One region of the Kitasatospora sp. NBC_01266 genome, then DNA from elsewhere that is predicted to be linked to it. Evidence: riboswitches for the same ligand, from Rfam matches in the RefSeq annotation. Region 1 holds a riboswitch; each other region holds the start of a gene.
The links. Region 1 has a riboswitch for magnesium ahead of OG403_RS07190 (hypothetical protein). Riboswitches for the same ligand answer to the same signal wherever they lie in the genome.

Region 1 (7,366 bases):
CATGCCTGGAAACACTATTGCGTAAGAGTTGCAATAGCGTCCAGCATGCATCAGCATGTTGAACGCGGAGTCGGCCCCCGTCAGCCGTGGACAGCACTCCCCGTGGGCGCGGGTCCTTCCTGACTGACGATCGTCTTCCCAACCGGCGCCCGCCGGGACGCACGGGCCGGCTCCGCACCAGCAGGTCCACCGTCCGGTCGGCCCCCGGCCCGCCCCCGGTCCGTCCCGGTCGGCAAAAGTGGCGGTAGTACAGTGCGCTGATGGTCTTTCTGAGTCTGGCCGAGGTCGAAGCGGTGGCCCGGCGCGCGCACGCCGGACAGCTGGACAAGGCGGGTCGGCCGTACGCCGAGCACCTGGCCGCCGTGGCGGCACGGGTGACTCGCTCCCAGGGCAGCGAGGAGCAGATCGCCGCCGCCTGGCTGCACGACGCGATCGAGGACGCCGCGCTGTCGCCGCAGTGGCTGGCCTCGGCGCCGCTCTCCGCACACACCAAGGAGCTGGTCCTGGCGCTGACCAAGCGCCCCGGGGAGGACCCGCGCGAGTACGCGGCGCGGATCAGGTCGACCCCCGGCGCGGTCGCGATCAAGGAAGCCGACCTCGCGCACAACTCGAACCCCGAGCGCCTCGCGGCGCTGGACCCGGCGACCCGGATCCGGCTTCGGCTGAAGTACGCCCGGATGCACCGGCTGCTCCGCCCCGCGCCCCCGCGCCCGGAGCCGGCCGACCCCGCCTGGGACCCGGGGGACGCGGCGCTGCTCGCCCGGCTGCGACGCCACCGGGCCGACGCCTGGCTGCGGCTCGCTGCGGCGGTGCGCGACTGGACGGTCGAGGACGACGACGTCCGCTGGACGGCGCCGGCCGGCGGATTCCCCTACCCCGCCTACGGGGAGCGGGTGAACCTGCTCACCGGGCTGCTGTCGACCGTGGGAGCGGTCACGCCCAGCTATGCCTGGATCAACTTCCCCCTGCCGCAACTGAGCTGGGAGGAGACCTACACCCCGGGCGACGCGGTGCGCGCCGCGACCGCGGTGGTGCGCGGCGAGCGTTTCAGCGACGGCACCATCGCCACCGCGTACCTGGACGGCACGCTGTATGCGATCGCCGCCGCCCTGGTGGCCTGGTACGAGGCCGGCCCCGCGCCCCGGGCGGTGCGCAGGCCCGCGACCGGGGCACTGCTCGGGCTGGCGATCGGGGACGCCCTGGGGAAGCCCACCGAGTTCAAGACCGTCGAGCTGATCGAGGCACACTGGCCCCACTGGCGCGAACTTCCGCTGCCGAAGCACGCATTGATCACCGACGACACCCAGATGACGCTGGCCCTGGCACGCGGCCTGCGCACCGCGCTCGACCGCGGGACGCTCGCCCCGCTGCGCCTGGAGCGGCCGGTGCGTGAGGAGTTCGTCGACTGGTCGAAGTCGCCCGACAACAACCGCGCCCCAGGCCAGACCTGTCTGACGGCCTGCTGGCTGCTGGCCAAGCCCGACCGCCGCTGGCAGGAGGCCAGCCAGATCGACTCCAAGGGGTGCGGCGCCAACATGCGGGTCGCCCCGATCGGACTGGTGCCGAATCTGACGCAGCGTCAGCGATCCGGCGCCGCACAGCTCCAGGCGGCGCTGAGCCACGGCCACCCCACCGCGCTGGCGGCGAGCGACCTCACCGCGCACGCGGTGTGGCTGCTGGCCGAAGGCGCGGCGCCGGCCGAACTGCCCGGTCTGCTGCGCAGCTACGCGAACCTCAACCGGACCGGGTACGACGACCTCTGGCTCGGCGACCTGGTGGCGCGGGCATCCGACCCCTCGGCCCAGGCGTTCATCGCCCGGGGCTGGGACGACTGCCTCGCGGTGCTCGACCGGCTGGACGCCGCGCTGGCGGCTCCCGACCTGGAGGCCGACCCCTGCCTGGCCACCGGCGCGGGGTGGGTCGCCGAGGAGGCCCTGGCCGGCGGTCTGCTCTGCTTCCTGCTGCTGCCCGACGACCCGGTGGCGGCGGTGCGCCGGGCCGCGTACTCCTCCGGCGACTCCGACTCGATCGCCTGCCTGACCGGCGCGTTCGCCGGTGCGTATCTCGGCGCGGACGCCTGGCCGCAGGAGTGGGTGCGGCGGATCGAGCACCGCGACGAGCTGCTCTCCTTCGGCGCGCTCTGGGACGGGAGCCGTTAGGCGCTGTCCGGCGGGCAGCGCGTCAGGAAGTCGCTCGGAAGTCGCTCGGCCGGCTCGCGTGTCCACTTCGGCGGTCTATAGTGGCGGAAGTTGTGCAGAAGGCACCTCGTTCGGTGAGGCGTCTTCACGGACACAGGCCACTGACCCCACGACGTCGAGAGACGCCCAGGGTCAGGACAGATCTTCCCGACCTAAGGGTTGATCCCAAGTGGCTTCCGACTCCCGCGAGTCGGATCACGCCGTGAAGTGCTGAAGCTCTGACGAGTTGGGGTGTGCCGGCGGCTCGTGCGCGCCGGTCCGCTCCTTGCCGTGTCGATCAGGCGCACCAGTTCGCGCACCGGCCGGAAGGAGGCGACAGCGATGGATTCGAGCAGTAGTAGTCCGGGTCACAGTAGGCCCCGCACCCGCCTGTCCGCTTTCCGCACCGGCACGCGCTGACCCCTTCCCGCACTCCGGCCCCCGGCTGCGCCCCGCGCGCTTCACGGCAGCCCGCCGGCTCCGCGCGTGCCCTCCAACAGCCCTTGAGCCTCCGGAGGTTGACACCCATGACCACCCTGATGTCCAGCCGTCCCACCCGCCGCTCCGGCGCCACGGCCGCCACGCCCGCCCCGTCCGGCACCGTACGCGGCTGCCTGCGGCTGACCCTGCGCGACGGAGTACCGCAGCTGTACCTGCTCGACCCCAACGACTTCGCGACCACCACCTCGACCGAAGTCGCCTACGACGTACGGGTGCAGACCGCCTACCTGCTCTCCCTCCAGGGCCACCGCCCCGACTGGCTCGCCCAGCACCTCGACCTCCCCACCGCCGCCGCCCGCACGATCGCCGAGCACGCCGAACTGTCGGGCCCGGCCGGCCCCGGGGTCATGCCGCCCCGCAGCTGAGGGGCGGTGGGCTCATCCGTGCCACCGGGCGGGGTGAGCAGCGGCGGCAGATCGGTCAGCGGTCGTCCGAGGCAGGCGAAGAACGGGCCGTCCGTGTCCTCTTCGAAGCGGTGCGCGGTCAGCGCGGCCACCAGGTGTGTCTCGTGCGCGCCGATCGTCACGCTGGGCCGGGCGGAGCCGGTGGCCCGGCGTGCCCAGGCCAGCACCTGGTCGGCGAGGTCCGGATGAGCCGGGTCGACTTGCATGGTCAGCTCTCCGGGCGACTCCAGCCAGCCCCAGGCCACGGTCATATCGCCGGTGGACCAGACTGCGGTGGGGCGGGTGTCGGGAGCGGAATCCGCGCAGGCGGCCGCCCACGCGAGGTCGCCGGAGTGCCGCCAGCCGGCCTCCGGGAACACCCGGCCGGCCAGGCTCTGCATCGCACGCAACGCCATCGGCCCCACGTATTCGTTTCGGCGCACAGTCCGCGACTGTGCCGGGTCGGACGGCGATCGACAACTGGATTACCCGGGCGCGGGACCGCGCGGTGAGTCGCGGCCGGAGCGTCCCCGGTTCCCTCTCGCCGGAGCCCGGGGGGAGGTTCGGATCGTGACGACCGCCCCGGCTACTGTGTTCCGCATCGATCACGAGAGCTGATCGATGGCACAGGGGGATGAGGAACGTTGAGAAGGACTGTTCGCCTGGCGGTCTCCGTACCGCTCGGGGGGTTCCAGATGTCGGTGGACTTCCGTGATCAGCAACCGATCTGACTGACCAGAAGCAGCCGCGGGCCGAGCGCACCTGTCGGCCGGCGGCCGCCACGACCGCTCGGGCAGGCCGATTCGGCGGGTGCCGTCACGACATGTCCGAGCGTCGCACTAGCATCCTGAGTAACTGTCGTGCCGACGATTCGATCGGATGGTCGGTCCGCCAGTCCGTAACCGCCGCCGGCCGCTGCGCCGGTGGCGTCCGCCGGCCCGCCGCACCCCGGCGGGACGACCGTCACCACTGTCAGAGAGACCCGTGTGAATTCTCGCCTCACTACCGGACGACGCCGCTACGCGGTCGCCGCGACAGCCGCGCTCGTCGCGTCGCTGACCGCCGTCGGATCAGCGCAGGCCGCATCCGGCACCTCGGACACCAAGGCCGTGTCCTACCAGAACCACGTGTTCCACGTTCCCTCCGGATGGACGGTGGTGGATCTGACGGCCGATCCGCACGCGTGCGTCCGGTTCGACCAGCACACCATCTACCTCGGGCAGCCGGGCACCGAGCAGAACTGCCCGGCGCATCTGATCGGCCGCACCGAGGCCCTGCTCGTCGAACCTACCGTCAGCGGTACGCCGGTCGGCACGAAGGTCGACGCGACCGGCCACGAGATCGACGCGGCCGACGCCACGGTTCAGGTGACCGGTACGTACGACACCGACGAGCAGTCGATCCGTCAGATCATCGCCGGCGCCGGGCTGCCCACCACGGCGCCGAGCGGCCGGTCCGCCAAGGCCGCCGCGCCCCGGATGCTGGCGGCCGCGCCCAGGAGCGCCGCCGCTTCCAGCCTGTCCGCCGCCGCCACCGTGCCGGCCTCCGCCACCAGCTACACCGGTCAGGGCTTCGACGCCTGCCAGGCGCCGAGCAGCGACACCATGAACGCCTGGATGTCCGCCTCCCCGTACCGGGCGATCGGCATCTACATCGGCGGCTCGAACCGCGCCTGCAGCCAGACGAACCTGACGGCCTCCTGGGTCCAGCAGCAACAGAGCAGCGGCTGGCACTTCATGCCGCTGTACGTCGGCGTGCAGGCCAGCGGGATCACCAATCCGGCGACCCAGGGCGCCAACGCCGCGGACGACGCGGTGCAGCAGGCCACGACGCTCGGGTTCGCCCCCGGCAGCGTGCTGTACTACGACATGGAGAGCTACCAGTCGACGTACACCGGCTCGGTGCTCGCCTTCCTCACCGCCTGGACCAACGAGCTGCACGCCTACGGTTTCAACTCCGGCGTCTACAGCAGCTCCAACTCCGGCATGAAGGACCTGGTCGCCAACGCCGGGAACAGCGGCTACACCATGCCCGACGTGGTGTTCGACGCCAACTGGAACGGCGTGGCCGACACCAACGACTCGGCCATTCCGGCCGGTTACTGGGCCAACCACCAGCGCGTCCACCAGTACGCCTCGCCGTCCGCAGACCAGACCTACGGCGGCTACTCGATCGGGATCGACCAGGACTACCTGGACGTGCAGGTCACCAACGTGCCGCCGTCCCAGTCCTCCGAGTTCTTCCTCGGCACCCGGACCAGCTCCGGCAACTGGCCCGGCTTCACCCCCATGTCGGGTGTCGGCGGGGTCGGCGTGTTCAAGGGTAGCGAGGCGGCGATCGCCGGGATGCCGGACGGCACCTCGCAGGAGCTGGGCATCGGCACGGACGGGAACCTGTACCACGGGATCCGGTCCACCAGCGGCACGCTGAGCGGCTTCGCGGCCCTGAGCGGCGTCGGCTCGCCGAACATGGCGGCGCGCAAGGCGGGTATCGCGGGGATGCCCAACGGCTCCTCCCAGGTGCTGGCGATCGGCAACGACGGCAACGTCTACCACAACATCCGCTCCGCCAACGGCAACTGGAGCGGCTTCGCCGCGCTGCCCGGGATCGGCACGCCGAACATGGCGGCCGGCGACGTGGCGATCGCGGGGATGCCGGACGGCTCCTCCCAGGTGCTGGCGATCGGCAACGACGGCAACGTCTACCACGAGATCCGCTTCGCCAACGGCAACTGGAGCGGCTTCGCCGCGCTGCCCGGGATCGGCACGCCGAACATGGCGGCCAAGCGGGTGGCGATCGCGGGGATGCCCGACGGCTCCTCCCAGGTCCTGGTGATCGGCAACGACGGCAACGTCTACCACGAGATCCGCTTCGCCAACGGCAACTGGAGCGGCTTCGCCCCGCTGCCCAGCGCCGGCTCGTCCACCATGGCCGCGAGCGCGGTGGCGATCGCGGGGATGCCCGACGGCTCCTCCCAGGTGCTGGCGATCGGCAACGACGGCAACGTCTACCACAACATCCGCCTCGCCAACGGCAACTGGAGCGGCTTCGGCGCCGTCCCGGGGCCGTACGGGTCGAACACCTTCCCCGCTCAGCGGGTGGGTATCGCGGGCATGCCCGACGGTTCCAGCCAGATCCTGGCGACCCGGAGCTGACCGACTCTCCGGTCGTGACGGCGGTGCTTCTCCCCTCTGCGGCGGGGGGAAGCACCGCCTGCTGTTTTCGGGGCCCGGACCGGTACGACTGCGCGGATGATCAACGGCGCTCGCCGGATCGTCGTCGTCCAGCGGGTTGCCGCTGGGGGCACGATCAAACAGGGTCCGCGTGTGCCGATCCAGCGCCGCAAGCACCTTGTCGGAGATCGCTGACACCCTGACCCTCGATCGGCGGAAGGATCAGTCCCGTGGAGATGGAAAGCTTGATCAACGAGGCGTGGCGGCCGACTACCACCACGCCTCGATTGCGTGAACTAGCGGCCGAGGACCCGAGGCTGGCTCGGATCGTGGCCGGCCGAATAGGCCTGTCCGCCGAGTTCGCCGAGGAATTGGCCGCCTGGGCGGACAGTGCCGACGCGCATGGTGCCGTCACGGACGGCGCCGACACGGGCCTCGCTGAAGCGAACCTCAACCGGATCGGCATGGTCCGAGCCCTGGCAGCGCAACCAGCGACCTCGCCTGAGCGGCTGGCACTGTACGCAGGACACCCGGACGAACAGGTACGCCACTTCGTCGCCCTGCACCGAGGTACGCCGAAAGCAGCCCTCGAGATGCTGGCCGCCGACGACTCCCCGGCCGTGCGCTGGGCCCTCGCGGCCCGGGAGGAGCTGCCGGAGAAGATCGCCGACAAGCTGCTCACCGACTCCGCAGCCGATGTACGGCTGGCTCTGATCCAACGCAGCGTCGTCCAAGAAGCGCACTTGCAGGCGCTCGCCACGGACCCCGATCCGCGCATCCGCCGAGTGGTGGCCGAACTGGGCTACGCCGGAGACGCCGACCTGCTCGACGAGGATCCGCGGGTGCGCCAGGTCGCTGTGCGGAGCCGCGACCTCGATGCGCTGGCCGCACACCTGGAGCGGCTGGTCCGAGACCCGGACCAGCTTGTGCGTGAACTGTGCGCCTCGAGTGAGCGCAACCGTGACGGCGCCCTTCTGGCCGTGCTCGCCACCGACTCGGTTCCGGCGGTCCGCAAAGAGGTGGCCGCGAACTGGCACACCCCCGTCGAGTCCCTGATCGCCCTGGCCGGCGACGAGTGCCAAGAGGTCCTGGAAGTCCTCAGCAAGAATCCGTTCGCCCCGCCGCAGGCCCT
Region 2 (7,366 bases), 2.3 Mb from region 1:
CGCCGGTGCGCTGGATCGCCAGCTGGTACGCCTTGCCGGGCGTGCCGCTCAGCACCGCGCGGAACGGCGCGGTGCCGGTCAACTTGCAGACGCCGTAGGCGTAGCCGCCGTTGGTGCACTGCTTGGCGCCGCCCGCGTCGTCGATCTCGACCGCCACGTCGGCGCCGCCGGACGGCGGCTGGTTGAGCAGGTAGAGGCCGTTGCCGGTGGCAGTGGGCAGGGCCAGGCAGAGCTGCTCGCCCGGCCCGGCGAAGGTGCCGGTGGCGGGGCCGTTCGCCAGGTCCTCGTCACCGGTCGCGACGCAGCCCCGGTTCTCGGTGGCCGAGTACAGGAACATGCCGAACGCACCGGCGGTGGTGTTGCTCGCCTGGACCGCCCAGGTGTAGTCACCGGGGGTCAGGTCGCAGGCGCCGAGCGAGCAGTTGGCGACCAGCGCGGTGCCGTCCGGCGTGAACAGCCCGCCGGAGGGGGCCGTCCCGGTGGACACCGGGCCGAAGCCGTAGTGGGTGGCCTGCGGGACCCGGAGCGTGCGGCAGCGCGCCGTGCCGCTCAGATCCGGGGTGGTGCCGAACGCCTGCGGCTCCACCACCGTGCAGCCCTCCGGCTGGGAGAGCCGGGCGGCGCTGTAGGAGTAGTCCTGGGCGGCCCCGGAGGACTGCTGCACCGTCACGCGGAACGGCGCGGTGCCGGCGAGCCGGCAGTCGAGGCCGTTGCCCGGGTTCGACTGGTCGGTGCAGACCTGCTTGCCGGTGGCGTCGTACACGGTCTGGGTGACCCGGTAGGTGTTCGCGTAGCTGCGCAGCACGTCGTTGGCGGCCAGGTCCAGCGTGTAGCAGTCACCAGCGGAGGCGACGGGCAGTGAGCCGGGGAACACGGTCGGGGCGCCCAGCGTCCGGTCGGTGGCGGCCACTGTCTTGCAGCCGGTGGCGGACAGCAGCGGGAGGTACGACACGGAGATGCCGTTCTGCGTCCCGCTGCCGTCCTTGACCTGCAGCGAGTAGGTCCCCGCCTGGCTGGTCGGGCAGCGCAGCACGCCGTACCCGTAGCCGGAGCCGAAGGGACTGTCGCAGGTCACCTTGGTGCTGCCGTCCGGCGCCACCATTGTCGGGTAGAGCGTGCCCTGGGCCGCCACGGCCTGGATGAGCACCAGGTCCGTCTGCTGCGGCAGGGTGATGGAGAAGGATGCCGTCTGGTAGGCGCCGACCGCGCAGCCGACGACCGTCTGCGGAGCAAGGGTGGCCGGGCACGGGCCGGGCGGGGCGCTCTGTTGGACCGCCCGCACGGCCTCGCCGCGGGCGGACTTCGCCTCGGTCGTGGGCGCCGTCTTGGGCGCGACCTTGGCGGGTCGGCTCTCGGACGCCGACGGGGGCGTGCTGGCGGCAGCCGACGGGGCTGCGGTGGCGGTGCCGGCTGTGGGGCCGGAAGTGGCGCCGGGCTGTGACGAGGCGGCCGCGGCGGACTGCGGCGCGACGGGCGGTGCCGCCGCGGCGGCGCTGCCGGGCTGGCCCATCAGCGAGGCTATGACGGCCAGCAACACGGCGCCGGACGCGAGCGCGCCGGAGCCTCTTCTTTCTCGTCTGCCGGACGGCAGCAGGTTCATACGATCCCCCCATTCCGGTTACACCGGATTTCTAAGAACAGCACAGGAACTGCCGAGCAGGCGGAGTCTAGCGAGTTGCCCGCACGCCGGCGCGCGGGATTCCGTTGCCGAACTACCGTTGGGCGCAACGGGGATCGATCCAGCACCGGGAGCGGTGGCGCTGCGCCGGCAGAGGCCGGTGTGCTCCTTCACAAGTGGATGTCCTGGGACGCCGCTTGGCGCGGCGAGACCTGGCCGGTCTGGAAGCCCGGTCCAAACGGTTCCGCCCCCGCCGGGAGACCCGGTGGGGGCGGATGCGGTTGTGCGGGATCAGCCGGCGGTGAAGTAGCCGAGCAGGTCGGCGAGGACGTCCGTCGTGCCGTCGTGGTTGTAGACGTCGACCCTGCCGTCGGTGCCGAGCGGGGTGGTGACGTGGTTGGGGACGTCGACTCCGGGCTGGGCGTTGAGGTTTGAGGTGCCGGGGCGGGTCTGGCCGTCGGGGAAGACGGTGAGGTAGCTGGGGGCGGTGGAGTCGGTGGCGGTGACGTTCAGCACCGCTCCGGTGGCGTTGGCGGGGACGTTGCCGGTGCCGGCGATCTGGAGACTGGTCTGGCTGTCCCGGCTGAGCGGGGTCCCGGTGGTACGGGTGTCGAGCAGGCGGGTGGGGGTGGTGGGGGTGAACAGGCCCTTCCCGTCCGGGCTGTAGTAGCCGAACACGTCCAGCACGATGTCGGTCGAGCCGGCGTGGTTGTAGACGTTGATGCTGCCGTCGGGGCCAAGCGGCACGATGACCTGGTTGGCGCGGTCCTGGCCGGGAACGGGGTTGAGGTTGGAGGCCCCGTAGCCGCTGGTGCCGCTCGGGGCGACGTCCAGGTGGGTGGTCTCGGTGGCGTCGGTGCCGGTGAGGTTGAGGATGACGGCGGTGGCGTTGGCGGGTACACCGCCGCTGCCCGCAACCTTGATGTTGCGGGTGCTGTCCGGGCCGAGCTTGCCGCCGGTGTCGCCGTTGCGGGTGTCGACCAGGCGGGCGGGGGTGAGCGGGGTGAACCTGGAGCCGCTCGACAGGTCGGTGCTGTAGAAGCCGGAGATGTCCACCACCAGATCCACGTCGCCACCCCAGGAGTTGGCGAACGACACCGCACCGGTCGGACCGACCGGGACGGTGATCAGGTTGGGCACGGCCTGCCCGCCGACGTAGTTGACGCTGGACGTGGTGGGCTGCTTGCTACCTGTCGGGTAGACGGTGACGTGGCCGTCCCGCCCCTTCGACACCGCCGTCACGTTGAGGACGACGGCAGTCGGCTGCTGGTAGCCGAAGTAGTTGGAGTAGTTGGGCAGCAACTGGAGGTCGAAGGTGCCACCGGCGGCCACGCTGCTGGGCAGGGTGCGGGTGTCCAGCAGCCTCATCGGGGTTGTCGGGTGGAAGGCGCCCGCCTGGTACGCGACGTGCAGAAGCTGCGAGGTCTTCTCGCTGCGCCCACCCGTGTCGGTCACGGTCAGCGTGACGGTGTAGTCGCCCTCGTTCGCGTAGGTGTGGGAGGTGCCCGTGATGACGTCTGTGGTGGTGACGGGGGAACTGCCGTCACCGAAGTCGAAGCTGAAGCTCTCCAGCGACCATGGGGACGTGGAGCCGAAGTCCGAGAAGTCGTACCCGAGCGGGTTGCTGTTCCGGGAGGACGTCAGCTTGGGGACGAGCAGGCCGGGCGGGCTGACCTGCACGGTGGTGTCACCGGTGGTGGTGGTGTCGCCGTTCTGCTCGGTGGCGACGACTGTGGCCTGGTAGGAGCCCGCAGTCTGGTAGGTGTGCTGGACCGAGAACTGCGTGGTCGTCACGGTCGGAGTTCCGTCGCCGAAGTCGACGGTGTAGGAGACGACTGGCGACCAGCTTCCGAAGTCGTGCAGCGTGAGGGTGGTCGACGCTCCGGCGGGAATCTGCCGTGGCTGGACCTCGACCGCGACCGAGCGGGACGAGGTCGTGAACTCGAACGCGCCCCGGTCGTAGTAGCCCGAACCGGTACCGGTGTTGGGGAAGGCGGGGTCGTCGATCCGCTGGTAGCCGTAGAGGTCGGTGGTGAGCTCGCCGGGTGCGTTGGCGTCGGCCGAGTCGATGCCGGGGGAGTTGGAGCCGATGGGGAGAGCGGTGTCGGGGTTCCCCGAGTAGTGCGGATCGGCCGTGATGTCGTGGGCGCCCTGCTGCGGGACGGCCTTGGTGAAGTCGGCCGCGGTGGCGTAGCTGGTGCCCGCCCAGTTGTAGACCGGCGCGTTGCCGAAGGGGTCGGCCAGGTTGTAGTCGGCGACGGTGCCCGGCACCGAGTCCGCGGAGACGGAGAGCTTGGCCGTGCCCTGGCTCGGGTCGCAGGCGGGGGCGTTCTTGCCGGTGTCGAAGCCGGTGGCGAGGACGTTGTTCTCGACCACGGCCTTGGACGAGTTGCCGAGCAGGCCGATGGCCGGGCCGCAGACCGAGCTGACGGTGTTGCTCGTGATCACCGTGCCCGGGGCGTCGGTGATCTGGATGCCGGCGCCGCCTGCCTGGTTGTCCACGGCGTTGGTGGTGAGGATGGTGCCGGTGACGCCGGCGTCGACGACGATGGCGGTACGGGCAAGGCCCCTGACGATGTTTCGGCTGATCGTGGTGGAGGCGGTCGTCCCGCTGAGGTGGATGCCGGCGGTCTGCGGGCCGGACGTCGATCCGCCCATGATGTTGCCGTCGAGGGTCACCAGCTGGGTGTCGGCCAACTGGACGGCACCGAGGGAGCCACGGATACCGAGACCCGTGATCGTGACATCGTGGACGCCGTTGAGGACGAAGCCGTGGTCTGCGGCCGTGCCGCCCGGGTCGAAGCCGACGAGCGGCAGAGTGCTGAGGCCGTTGCGGATGTCGCCGCCGCGAACGGTGATCGGCTTGCCCGGCTCTCCCGAGTGGGTGAGCGTGACCTGCTCGCGGTACGTGGCCGCGGCCACCTGGACGGTCTGGCCGGGCTGGGCGGCATCGACGGCGGCCTGGATGGTGCAGAACGGCGCGGCCTGGGTGCCGCTGCCCGTGTCGGTGCAGCCCGAGACCGGGTTGACGAAGAGCGTGGCACCGTCGGCGACCGCGAGGACCGGGGCGGGCAGACCGGCCCCGAGCGCGATGACGGTGGCGACGGCGAGGCCGGCGAGATGACGCTGGCGCACGGAGGACCCCCTGTGGACCGGATGCTGGAGGCTTCTACGCACGTGGCGGAAGCCGGGCACATCCTCCTCTTGATCTTCATCTTTGTCACGCCGTTACGAGCGCCTCCCGGATGTCGGGAAACCCGGCCCTGAGCTGGCGATTCACTGCGCGGACGGCGGTTGACCGCCTTGATCGCCGCGTGGCGAAGCCTTGGCCTGCCGGAAGCCCGGGTGGCGCTCGGTGACCTGGACTTCCCCACGTGTCCAGGGCCCTTTGGTCAAGGTTTAGTAAATGCGGCAAGCGTTCGGGTGGAACAGGGCTAAGCTAGGCAAGGTTTTGCAGGCACCTCGTTCGGTGAGGCGTCTTCATGGACACAGGCCACTGATCCCAACCGTCGAGAGACGCTCCGGATCAGGACAGATCTTCCCGACCTAAGGGTTGATCCCAAGTGGCTTCCGGCTCAGCCGAGTCGGATCACGCCGTGAAGTGCCAAAGCTCTGACGAGTTGGGGTGAGCTGGTCCTCGGGGCCGGCGAGCTCCTTGCCGTGTCGTCATGCGCAGCGGTCCGTCGCGCGCACCGGCCGGGAGGAGGCGAGAGACTCATGGATTGCAGTAGTCCGGGCCACAGTTGCCCCTACCCCCGCCTGTCCTCGTACTTCTTCGGCTCGCGGTAACCACCTTCGCTACGCGCTTTTCGATCTGACGCGCCATCAGCGGCTCAGTGCTGCCCTGGCGCGCTCCTTGGCGCTTGTTCGTAGCGGGGATAGCTGCCGCGTGCCTCCAAACTCCCCCTGAATCGTTGGGGGCTGAGGGAGGTTCACCATGACCACCAACGTGACACTCGACTCGAAGGTTCCGGCGGCGCGCAGCGCGGTGCTGGATGATGCGCACCTGGGCGATATCAAGGGTGCGCTGGGCACGATCAGGCTGGATGACACGGCTGACCGCAAGGGTCTGTCGGCGAAGCTGAAGACGCTGCTGGCGATTGTCGGTCCGGGTCTGATCGTGATGGTCGGCGACAACGACGCCGGGGCGTTCTCGACGTACGGCCAGGCGGGGCAGAACTACGGTACGCATCTGCTGTGGACGCTGCTGCTGCTGGTTCCGGTGCTGTACGTGAACCAGGAGATGGTGCTGCGGCTGGGTGCGGTGACCGGTGTGGGGCACGCGCGGCTGATCCTGGAGCGGTTCGGGAAGTTCTGGGGCGCGTTCAGCGTGATCGACCTGTTCCTGCTGAACGGGTTGACGCTGGTGACGGAGTTCATCGGGGTGACGCTGGCGGCGGGGTATCTGGGGCTGCCGAAGGTGGCGTCGGTGGTGCTGGCGGCGGCGGTGATCATCGCTTCGGCGTTCACGGGGTCGTTCCAGCGTTTCGAGCGGATCGCGGTGGCGCTGTGCGCGGGGTCGCTGCTGCTGGTGCCGATCTACTTCATGGTCCACCCGAGGACCTCGCAGCTGGCGCATGACTTCGTGGTGCCGGACATGCCGGGTGGTACGGGGCAGTTGGCGACGGTGATGCTGCTGATCATCTCGATCGTGGGGACGACGGTGGCGCCGTGGCAGTTGTTCTTCCAGCAGTCGTATGTGATCGACAAGCGGATCACGCCGCGGTTCATGAAGTACGAGAAGGCCGATCTGTGGATCGGGATCGTGATCGTGGTCGTGGGTGCGGCGGCGATGATGGGTTTCACGGCGGCGGCGTTCGCGGGTACGGACGGGTTCGGGAACTTCACGGACGCGGGTGCGGTGGCGAAGGGGCTGGCGGACCATGGTGGCAAGCTGGTCGGGGTGCTGTTCGCGATCGCGTTGCTGGACGCGTCGATCATCGGTGCGTTCGCGGTGTCGCTGTCGACGGCGTATGCGATCGGTGATGTGTTCGGGATGAAGCACTCGCTGCACCGCGGGGTCGGTGGGGCGAAGGGGTTCTACGCGGTGTATGCGGGTCTGGTGTGTGCGGCGGCGGCGATCGTGCTGGCGTCCAGTGACCACACGCTGGGTCTGCTGACGCAGGGTGTGCAGGTGCTGGCGGGTGTGCTGCTGCCGTCGGCGTCGGTGTTCCTGCTGCTGCTGTGCAATGACAAGCAGGTGCTGGGGCCGTGGTCGAACGGGCCCAAGGTGAACGCGTTCACCTCGGCGGTGGTGGGGGTGCTGGTGACGCTGTCGGTGATCCTGACCGCTTCGGTGCTCTTCCCGGACATCACCTCGCGGCAGATCCTGGACATCATGGCCGGCTGCGGCGTGGTGGGTGTGCTGGTCGCCGGCTTCGCCTTCACCCGCAAGCGGACCGCGACCGCCGAGGACCCTCCCCCAGCCTCCGGCCGGGGGTGCCCCCAGGACCGCACGGGCCGCGACGACTGGCGGATGCCGCCGCTGGAGACCCTGACCCGCCCGGTGATGTCCACCGGCCGCAAGGTCGGCATGGGCGCACTGCGCGGCTACCTGCTGATCGCGATGGTCATGGTCGTCTTCAAGCTGGTCGAGACCGCGCTCGGCCACTGACGGCCGAGGCGCCCTGTCCGGCCGCCCGGTCCCGGCCGGCCGGACAGGGGCCGCCTTCCCCGGCCCAACTCGTCCCGGCCTCCAACCCTGCCGTTCAACAGCTCCTCCTGCCTTTCAACTGACGCACGCTCAAT
Region 3 (7,366 bases), 5.2 Mb from region 1:
CGCTGGCTGCGCCGGCCGTCGGGGGCCGGCCGCATGACGACATGGGCCGGGGTGACCGCGACCCCGCACGGGACGCAGATGCCGACCGGACTGATCCGGTTGCCGCACACGTCGTGGGTGAAGACGGTGATCGACGGGTGCTCGGCGGCGTGCCGCTCGCCCCAGCGGGCCAGCGCGTGCACCGGCTGCCAGAGTTCGAGGCCGGCCTCGGTCAGCAGGTACTCGTACCGCACCGGGGCGTCCTGGTAGGGCTCCTTGCGCAGCACGTCGGCCTCGACCAGGCTCCGCAGCCGCGCGGTGAGCACCGCCCGCGGGATGTCCAGATGGGCCAGGAAGTCGTTGAACCGGCGAACCCCGTAGAAGGCGTCGCGCACGATGAGCAGGCTCCACCGCTCGCCGACCACCTCCAGGGCGCGGGCGAGCGAGCAGTCCTGCTGGGCGTAGTCCGTTCCGAGCGCCATGGGAGCGAGTGTACTCGGTCGGTTCAATGAACAGACCGATGGTGTAGCTTGGGGGACGGGTCGGTTCATTCACCAGACCTACTGTGCCCGAGTGAGTTCATTCACCAGACCTAGGTGGTCGCAGATGTCTCCGGAGAGTCCCCGTCCGCACGTCCTGACGGACGGTCAGCCCGTGCGGGACCAGCCTGTGCGGGACCAGCCCGTGCAGGACCGGTCGGCGCAGGCCGGCCCAGGCCCGTCGGCCGCCTCGCGCGGCGCGCTTGACCCGAGTGGCCAGCGAGGCCCGCGCCCGACCCTGCTCACCGCTTGCTACGGCACCTTCCTGGTGCTGATCGCCTACACCCTGCCGACCACCACGCTGGCGCCCACCGCCGCCGCCCTGCACGCGGGTCCCGCCGCGCAGACCTGGATCCTCACCGGCGCGCTGCTCGGACTCACCGCGCTGCTGCTGATCATGGGCGGGGTCGCCGACGACCACGGCCGCAAGCGGGTGTTCGTGGCAGGCGCGCTGCTCCTCGCGGCGTCCGCCGCGCTGGCCGCGCTCGCCCCCGACACCGCCGTCTTCGTGACCGCCCGGGTGCTCCAGGGCGGCGCCTCGGCCGCGCTGCTCGCACCCAGTCTCGGCCTGCTCAGCCAGGCCTACCCGGTCGGCCCCGCCCGGGTCCGGGCGCTCGGCGGCTGGGGCGCGGCGGTCGGGCTCGGCATCGCGGTGGGCCCCGTCTACGCCGCGCTGCTGGCCGAACTCGCGGGCTGGCGTGCGGTCTACGCGCTGCTGGCGCTCCTGGCGCTGCTGCTCGCCGGGCTCGCCGTGCGCTGCCTCACCGAGTCCCGCAGCGACCGGCCGCGCCGCCTCGACCCACTGGGCGCCCTCACCCTGGCGGCCGGCACCGCCGCGCTGGTCGCCGGTCTGGCCGAGGGGCGCACCGGCTGGCTGCGCACCGTCCCGGTGGTGCTGCTCGTCCTCGGGGTGGCCGGACTGGCCGCGTTCGCGCTGGTGGAGTCCCGGGTGGCCGAGCCGATGCTGGACCTCGGGCTCTTCCGCGACCCCGGCTTCATCGCCGCCGGGGCGGGCGCGCTCTTCACCGGTCTGTCCATCGTCGGCCTGATGAGCTGCCTGCCCACCGTGCTGGAACGCGCGCTCGGCGAGACGCCGTTGGTGGCCGGGCTGGTGCTGGCGATCTGGTCCGGCCTGTCGGTGGTCGCCGCCCTGCAGTCCCGTCGGCTGGCCGACCGGTTCACCCCGATCACCCAGCTGGCCGCCGCCCTGCTGGCCTGCGCGCTCGGTGAGGCCGCCCTCTACGGGCTGACGCCCGACGCCGGTTGGCCCCGGCTGGTCCCCGGCCTGGCGCTGGCCGGTCTGGGCAGCGGCGTGCTCAACGCGGCCCTGGCCCGACTCGCCGTCAGCAGCGTGCCGGCCCATCGCGCGGCCATGGGCTCCGGCGCCAACAACACCGCCCGCTACCTGGGTTCGGCCCTCGGCGTCGCCCTGGCCCTGGCCCTGATCGGCTCCGCCCACTCAGCCGCCGGGCCGGCCGCCGCGACGGCCGCGGGCGCCGACCGCGCGATCGTGGTGGCGGTGGCCCTCTGCCTGCTCGGCGCGGTGATCGCCCTCTGGGTCCGCGCGGCGGCCCGGCCCGGAGGCCGGACGGCGGGCCACCGCCGGTAGCGGCGGCCGCTGTCTCTCCCGGCCCGCCGGGCGGACAGCTCCCCGGTCGCGGTCAGTCGGTCGCGGCCGCCCCCGCCCCCGCTCCCGCCCCCGCCCCCGCCCCCGCCCCCGCCCCCGCTCCCGCCCCCGGTGCCGCCCCCGCTCCCGCCCCCGGTGCCGGTGACGAAGCCGCTGCCGCGACTGCCGAGCGCCCGGCCAGCCGCTCGTACCGCTGGCGGGCCGCCTGCGGGGTGCCCAGGCCCAGACCGAACGCCACCTCCTGCCAGGTGAGTCCGCGCCCGCGTGCCATCCCGAGCAGTCCGGCCTCCAGGTCGTCCATCTCGGCCCGGGCCAGCGGGACCAGGCTGAGCGCGGCCAGGATGTCGCTGCGGTCCACCTCCGGCTCGCCCGCCTCGGCCGTCGCGGTGCCGCTGAGCAGCAGGCTGACCAGACGGATCGCCTCGTGCGGGGCGAGGACCGCGGGGTGCACCTGGCGTCGGCGCTGCTCGTCGGTGGCGGCGTGCCGCTCGGCTATCCGGAAGAGCGAGGTGTACTCGCGCTGGGCCCGCGCCTGGTCGGGATCCGGCACCGCGAACGGATCGACGGGTCCGACCGGATCGGCAGAGTGAGTTGATGCCATGTCAGCACTCTGGTCGAGGCTTCAATCAGTTGTCAATGTTCACTTGTGAACAACCTGTTCATCAGTCAAAGTTTGGTAATCGCGGGCGCTTCGATGTGGGCGCGGGTCTATGCTGATTAGCGTTCAATGAAGAAGGCACCTCGTTCGGTGAGGCGTCTTCACGGACACAGGCCACTGATCCCAACCGTCGAGAGACGCTCCGGATCAGGACAGATCTTCCCGACCTAAGGGTTGATCCCAAGTGGCTTCCGGCTCAACCGAGTCGGATCACGCCGTGAAGTGCCAAAGCTCTGACGAGTTGGGGTGAGCTGGTCCTCGGGGCCGGCGAGCTCCTTGCCGTGTCGTCATGCGCAGCGGTCCGTCGCGCGCACCGGCCGGGAGGAGGCGAGAGACAGACTCATGGATTGCAGTAGTCCGGGCCACAGTTGCCCCTACCCCCGCTTGTCCTCGTACTTCTTCGGCTCGCGGTAACCACCTCGGCAAGCTTCACCCGTACAGGTGCGGGCACCTGTTCCGAGGTCTGCTGCCGCGTGCCCCCGAACTCCCCCTGAATCGTTGGGGGCTGAGGGAGGTTCACCATGACCACCAACGTGACACTCGACTCGAAGGTTCCGGCGGCGCGCAGCGCGGTGCTGGATGATGCGCACCTGGGCGATATCAAGGGTGCGCTGGGCACGATCAGGCTGGATGACACGGCTGACCGCAAGGGTCTGTCGGCGAAGCTGAAGACGCTGCTGGCGATTGTCGGTCCGGGTCTGATCGTGATGGTCGGCGACAACGACGCCGGGGCGTTCTCGACGTACGGCCAGGCGGGGCAGAACTACGGTACGCATCTGCTGTGGACGCTGCTGCTGCTGGTTCCGGTGCTGTACGTGAACCAGGAGATGGTGCTGCGGCTGGGTGCGGTGACCGGTGTGGGGCACGCGCGGCTGATCCTGGAGCGGTTCGGGAAGTTCTGGGGCGCGTTCAGCGTGATCGACCTGTTCCTGCTGAACGGGTTGACGCTGGTGACGGAGTTCATCGGGGTGACGCTGGCGGCGGGGTATCTGGGGCTGCCGAAGGTGGCGTCGGTGGTGCTGGCGGCGGCGGTGATCATCGCTTCGGCGTTCACGGGGTCGTTCCAGCGTTTCGAGCGGATCGCGGTGGCGCTGTGCGCGGGGTCGCTGCTGCTGGTGCCGATCTACTTCATGGTCCACCCGAGGACCTCGCAGCTGGCGCATGACTTCGTGGTGCCGGACATGCCGGGTGGTACGGGGCAGTTGGCGACGGTGATGCTGCTGATCATCTCGATCGTGGGGACGACGGTGGCGCCGTGGCAGTTGTTCTTCCAGCAGTCGTATGTGATCGACAAGCGGATCACGCCGCGGTTCATGAAGTACGAGAAGGCCGATCTGTGGATCGGGATCGTGATCGTGGTCGTGGGTGCGGCGGCGATGATGGGTTTCACGGCGGCGGCGTTCGCGGGTACGGACGGGTTCGGGAACTTCACGGACGCGGGTGCGGTGGCGAAGGGGCTGGCGGACCATGGTGGCAAGGTGGTCGGGGTGCTGTTCGCGATCGCGTTGCTGGACGCGTCGATCATCGGTGCGTTCGCGGTGTCGCTGTCGACGGCGTATGCGATCGGTGATGTGTTCGGGATGAAGCACTCGCTGCACCGCGGGGTCGGTGGGGCGAAGGGGTTCTACGCGGTGTATGCGGGTCTGGTGTGTGCGGCGGCGGCGATCGTGCTGGCGTCCAGTGACCACACGCTGGGTCTGCTGACGCAGGGTGTGCAGGTGCTGGCGGGTGTGCTGCTGCCGTCGGCGTCGGTGTTCCTGCTGCTGCTGTGCAATGACAAGCAGGTGCTGGGGCCGTGGTCGAACGGGCCCAAGGTGAACGCGTTCACCTCGGCGGTGGTGGGGGTGCTGGTGACGCTGTCGGTGATCCTGACCGCTTCGGTGCTCTTCCCGGACATCACCTCGCGGCAGATCCTGGACATCATGGCCGGCTGCGGTGTGGTGGGTGTCCTGGTCGCCGGCTTCGCCTTCACCCGCAGGTTCGGAACCAGCACTGCCGCGAGCTCTCCGTCGGAGGCTGCGGGAGACTGGCGGATGCCGCCGCTGGAGACCCTGACCCGCCCGGTGATGTCCACCGGCCGCAAGGTCGGCATGGGCGCACTGCGCGGCTACCTGTTCATCGCGCTGATCCTGGTGGTCGTCAAGCTGGTCGGGACCGCGCTCGGCCACTGAAGAACGGACCGCGCGGTCGGCTCGGAAACGGGCGAGGCGCCCCCGGGACGGCGAACCGTCAGGTTCGGCCCGGTGGGCGCCTCGACAGACCCGAGCGAGCTGCGCGTGCCTACTCGACGACCACGGTGACCGGGATGTTGCCGCGGGTCGCCTTGGAGTACGGGCAGTACGCGTGCGCCTGCTCGACCAGTGCCTGGCCCTGCTCGCCCTGCAGGCTGTCCGGGAGCTCGACCCGCAGCGTGACGGCGAGGCCGAAGCCGCCGTCGGTGTCCTTGCCGATGCTGACCTCGGCGGTGACCGAGGCGTCCTTGGTGTCGATCTTCGCGGCCCGGCCGACCGCGCCCAGGGCGCTGGCGAAGCAGGCCGCGTAGCCGGCGGCGAAGAGCTGCTCGGGGTTGGTGCCCTCGCCGTTGCCGCCCAGGGCCGCCGGGAACGCGAGCTGGAGGTCGAGTCGGCCGTCGGAGCTCACCGTGCGGCCCTCTCGGCCGTTGGCGGTGGCGGCAGCGGTGTACAGCGCATCCATCGGAATCGTCCTTCGTCCGTCGTCGATCACCCGGCGGGGTGCCCGGGTGGGCCGGCCGAGTGGTGTTCGGCCGAGTGGTTCGGCCGCTCCACCAGCATGGCACGCGATTCAGTTGTGCGCAACCAAGTGATGCGCGATCGAGTTGTATCCTTGAGGCATGGCCACCGTGAACCCGAGCAGCCCGCCGTCCCCGACCGGCGACGGCCTGCCCGCCGACCTCGACCTGCTCCAGCTCGACCTCCAGGTCTGCTTCGCCGTGCACGCCGCTGCCCGCTCCTTCGACCGGGTCTACCGCCGGCTGCTCCAGGACCTCGGTCTGACCTACCCGCAGTACCTGGTGATGCTGACGCTCTGGGAGCACGGTGATCTGCCGGTCAAGCGGCTCGGCGAACTGCTGCGGCTCGACTCCGGCACGCTCTCGCCGCTGCTGAAGCGGCTGGACGCGGCCGGCCTGGTGCTGCGTGAGCGCAGCCCCCAGGACGAGCGCTCGGTGATCGTCCGCCTCACCGCCGAGGGCACCGCGCTGCGCGGCGCCGCCCAGCGGGTGCCCCGGCAGATCGCGGTCGCGAGCGGGCTGACGGCCGCGCAGGGCGTCGAGCTGCGCACCCGGCTCGAGCAACTGACCGCCACCCTGGACATGTTCGGCACCGAGCCGGCGGCCGGCGAGGCCTGAGCGGGCCGCCGCCTCGGCGTCGCGGTCAGCGCAGGGCGTGCCGGACCCAGACGTTCGGTTCGACGTAGCTGACCACGTCCCGCTCCGGCGAGCAGTGCGCGGGTACCAGGCCGTCCGGCACCAGGACCGGGCCCGGTGCGTCGAACGGCAGGCCGGTCCAGGCACGCCACTGCGCGGTGGAGCCGGTGACCGTCATCGAGCAGGGCGCGACCGAGTCGATCACGCCGCCGGCCCGTACGTGGGTGCGCAGCCAGGCGTCGACCGGCAGGCCGTCCGCCCGGGTGCGCAGCGCGTACTCGCCCATCGGGCTGTCGGGTTCGAGGTGCTTGCCGGTCGGTCGCACCGGGGCGACCAGCTCGGCGAAGCCGCGCGAGCGGGCATTCTCGCGCAGCGCGGCCAGCAGCACGGCCGACAGGCCCTGGCCGAGCCGGTCCGCCCGCACGGTGACGTCGATCGCGCTCACCGTGTCTGCCGGAGTGCCGCGCCGCAGGTCCTGGAACGCCCAGACCAGCACCTTGTCCCAGCCGCCGGCCGGCAACTCGCCGCGCCCCGGCCCGTGCAGCGCGAACGGCACGCTGTGGCCGCGGGCCACCACGACGCCGTCCGGGTCGGTCGCCACCATGGTGAACTCGGGAAAAACCTGGTCGAGTTCTCCGAAGTGGGCGAGCCCGACCAGGTCGTTCAGAATGAACTCCGGCCAGGTGTCGGGGAACCAGAGCGACTCGGCGAGGTGCGGCCGTTCGGCCAGCGTGGTGATCATGAATTCCATACGGCGCAGGGTAGCTAGGATGACCGGGTGTTCGATCGGTTGGGGATCCAGGTGCTGGCGCCGGGGCCTCGGTTCGCGGCCCAGACGCGGTTCTGGGTGAACGGCGAGGACCTGGTGGAACAGGCGGTCGGCCCCGGGGGCTACGGGCCGAGCGCGGTCAGCGTGTTCCCCGTCGGCCGCCCCGGTCTGCTGCGGGCGACCGGCGAGCCGCGGCGCGTGGAGCTGGGAGAGCCGGAGTGCACCGGTGGCTGCTGCGGCTTCCTCTCCGCCGTCGTGCAGCGGTTCGGGAACGTCGTCCGCTGGTCGGACTGGGAGGTTCCCGCCGACGGAACCCGGCCGCTGGAGTTCGACTTCGAGGCGGACCGGTACGAGGCCGAGCTGGCCCGCGTCGAGGCGCCTGGCTGGCGGCGGCGCGGGCGGGCGCGCT

Region 2: it holds a riboswitch for magnesium, as region 1 does, so the genes downstream of both, OG403_RS17150 (NRAMP family divalent metal transporter) here and OG403_RS07190 (hypothetical protein) in region 1, are expected to answer to the same signal.
Region 3: it holds a riboswitch for magnesium, as region 1 does, so the genes downstream of both, OG403_RS29465 (NRAMP family divalent metal transporter) here and OG403_RS07190 (hypothetical protein) in region 1, are expected to answer to the same signal.

What each region holds. Positions count from the first base shown of each region.
Region 1 covers NZ_CP108458.1:1,623,679-1,631,044, forward strand. Annotated here, with positions in the region: partial or broken gene OG403_RS07180 (DUF6508 domain-containing protein) at 261-1,115, shown strand; gene OG403_RS07185 (ADP-ribosylglycohydrolase family protein) at 1,113-2,159, shown strand; M-box (ykoK) riboswitch at 2,258-2,436, shown strand; gene OG403_RS07190 (hypothetical protein) at 2,705-3,043, shown strand; gene OG403_RS07195 (glycoside hydrolase domain-containing protein) at 4,048-6,216, shown strand; gene OG403_RS07200 (HEAT repeat domain-containing protein) at 6,465-7,366, shown strand, end outside.
Region 2 covers NZ_CP108458.1:3,962,568-3,969,933, reverse strand. Annotated here, with positions in the region: gene OG403_RS17160 (hypothetical protein) at 1-1,600, opposite strand, end outside; gene OG403_RS17155 (PKD domain-containing protein) at 1,910-4,753, opposite strand; M-box (ykoK) riboswitch at 5,073-5,250, shown strand; gene OG403_RS17150 (NRAMP family divalent metal transporter) at 5,556-7,232, shown strand.
Region 3 covers NZ_CP108458.1:6,861,296-6,868,661, forward strand. Annotated here, with positions in the region: gene OG403_RS29450 (winged helix-turn-helix transcriptional regulator) at 1-461, opposite strand, end outside; gene OG403_RS29455 (MFS transporter) at 634-2,127, shown strand; gene OG403_RS29460 (DNA-binding protein) at 2,180-2,746, opposite strand; M-box (ykoK) riboswitch at 2,879-3,056, shown strand; gene OG403_RS29465 (NRAMP family divalent metal transporter) at 3,325-4,974, shown strand; gene OG403_RS29470 (organic hydroperoxide resistance protein) at 5,084-5,497, opposite strand; gene OG403_RS29475 (MarR family winged helix-turn-helix transcriptional regulator) at 5,655-6,170, shown strand; gene OG403_RS29480 (N-acetyltransferase) at 6,196-6,939, opposite strand; gene OG403_RS29485 (hypothetical protein) at 6,967-7,366, shown strand, end outside.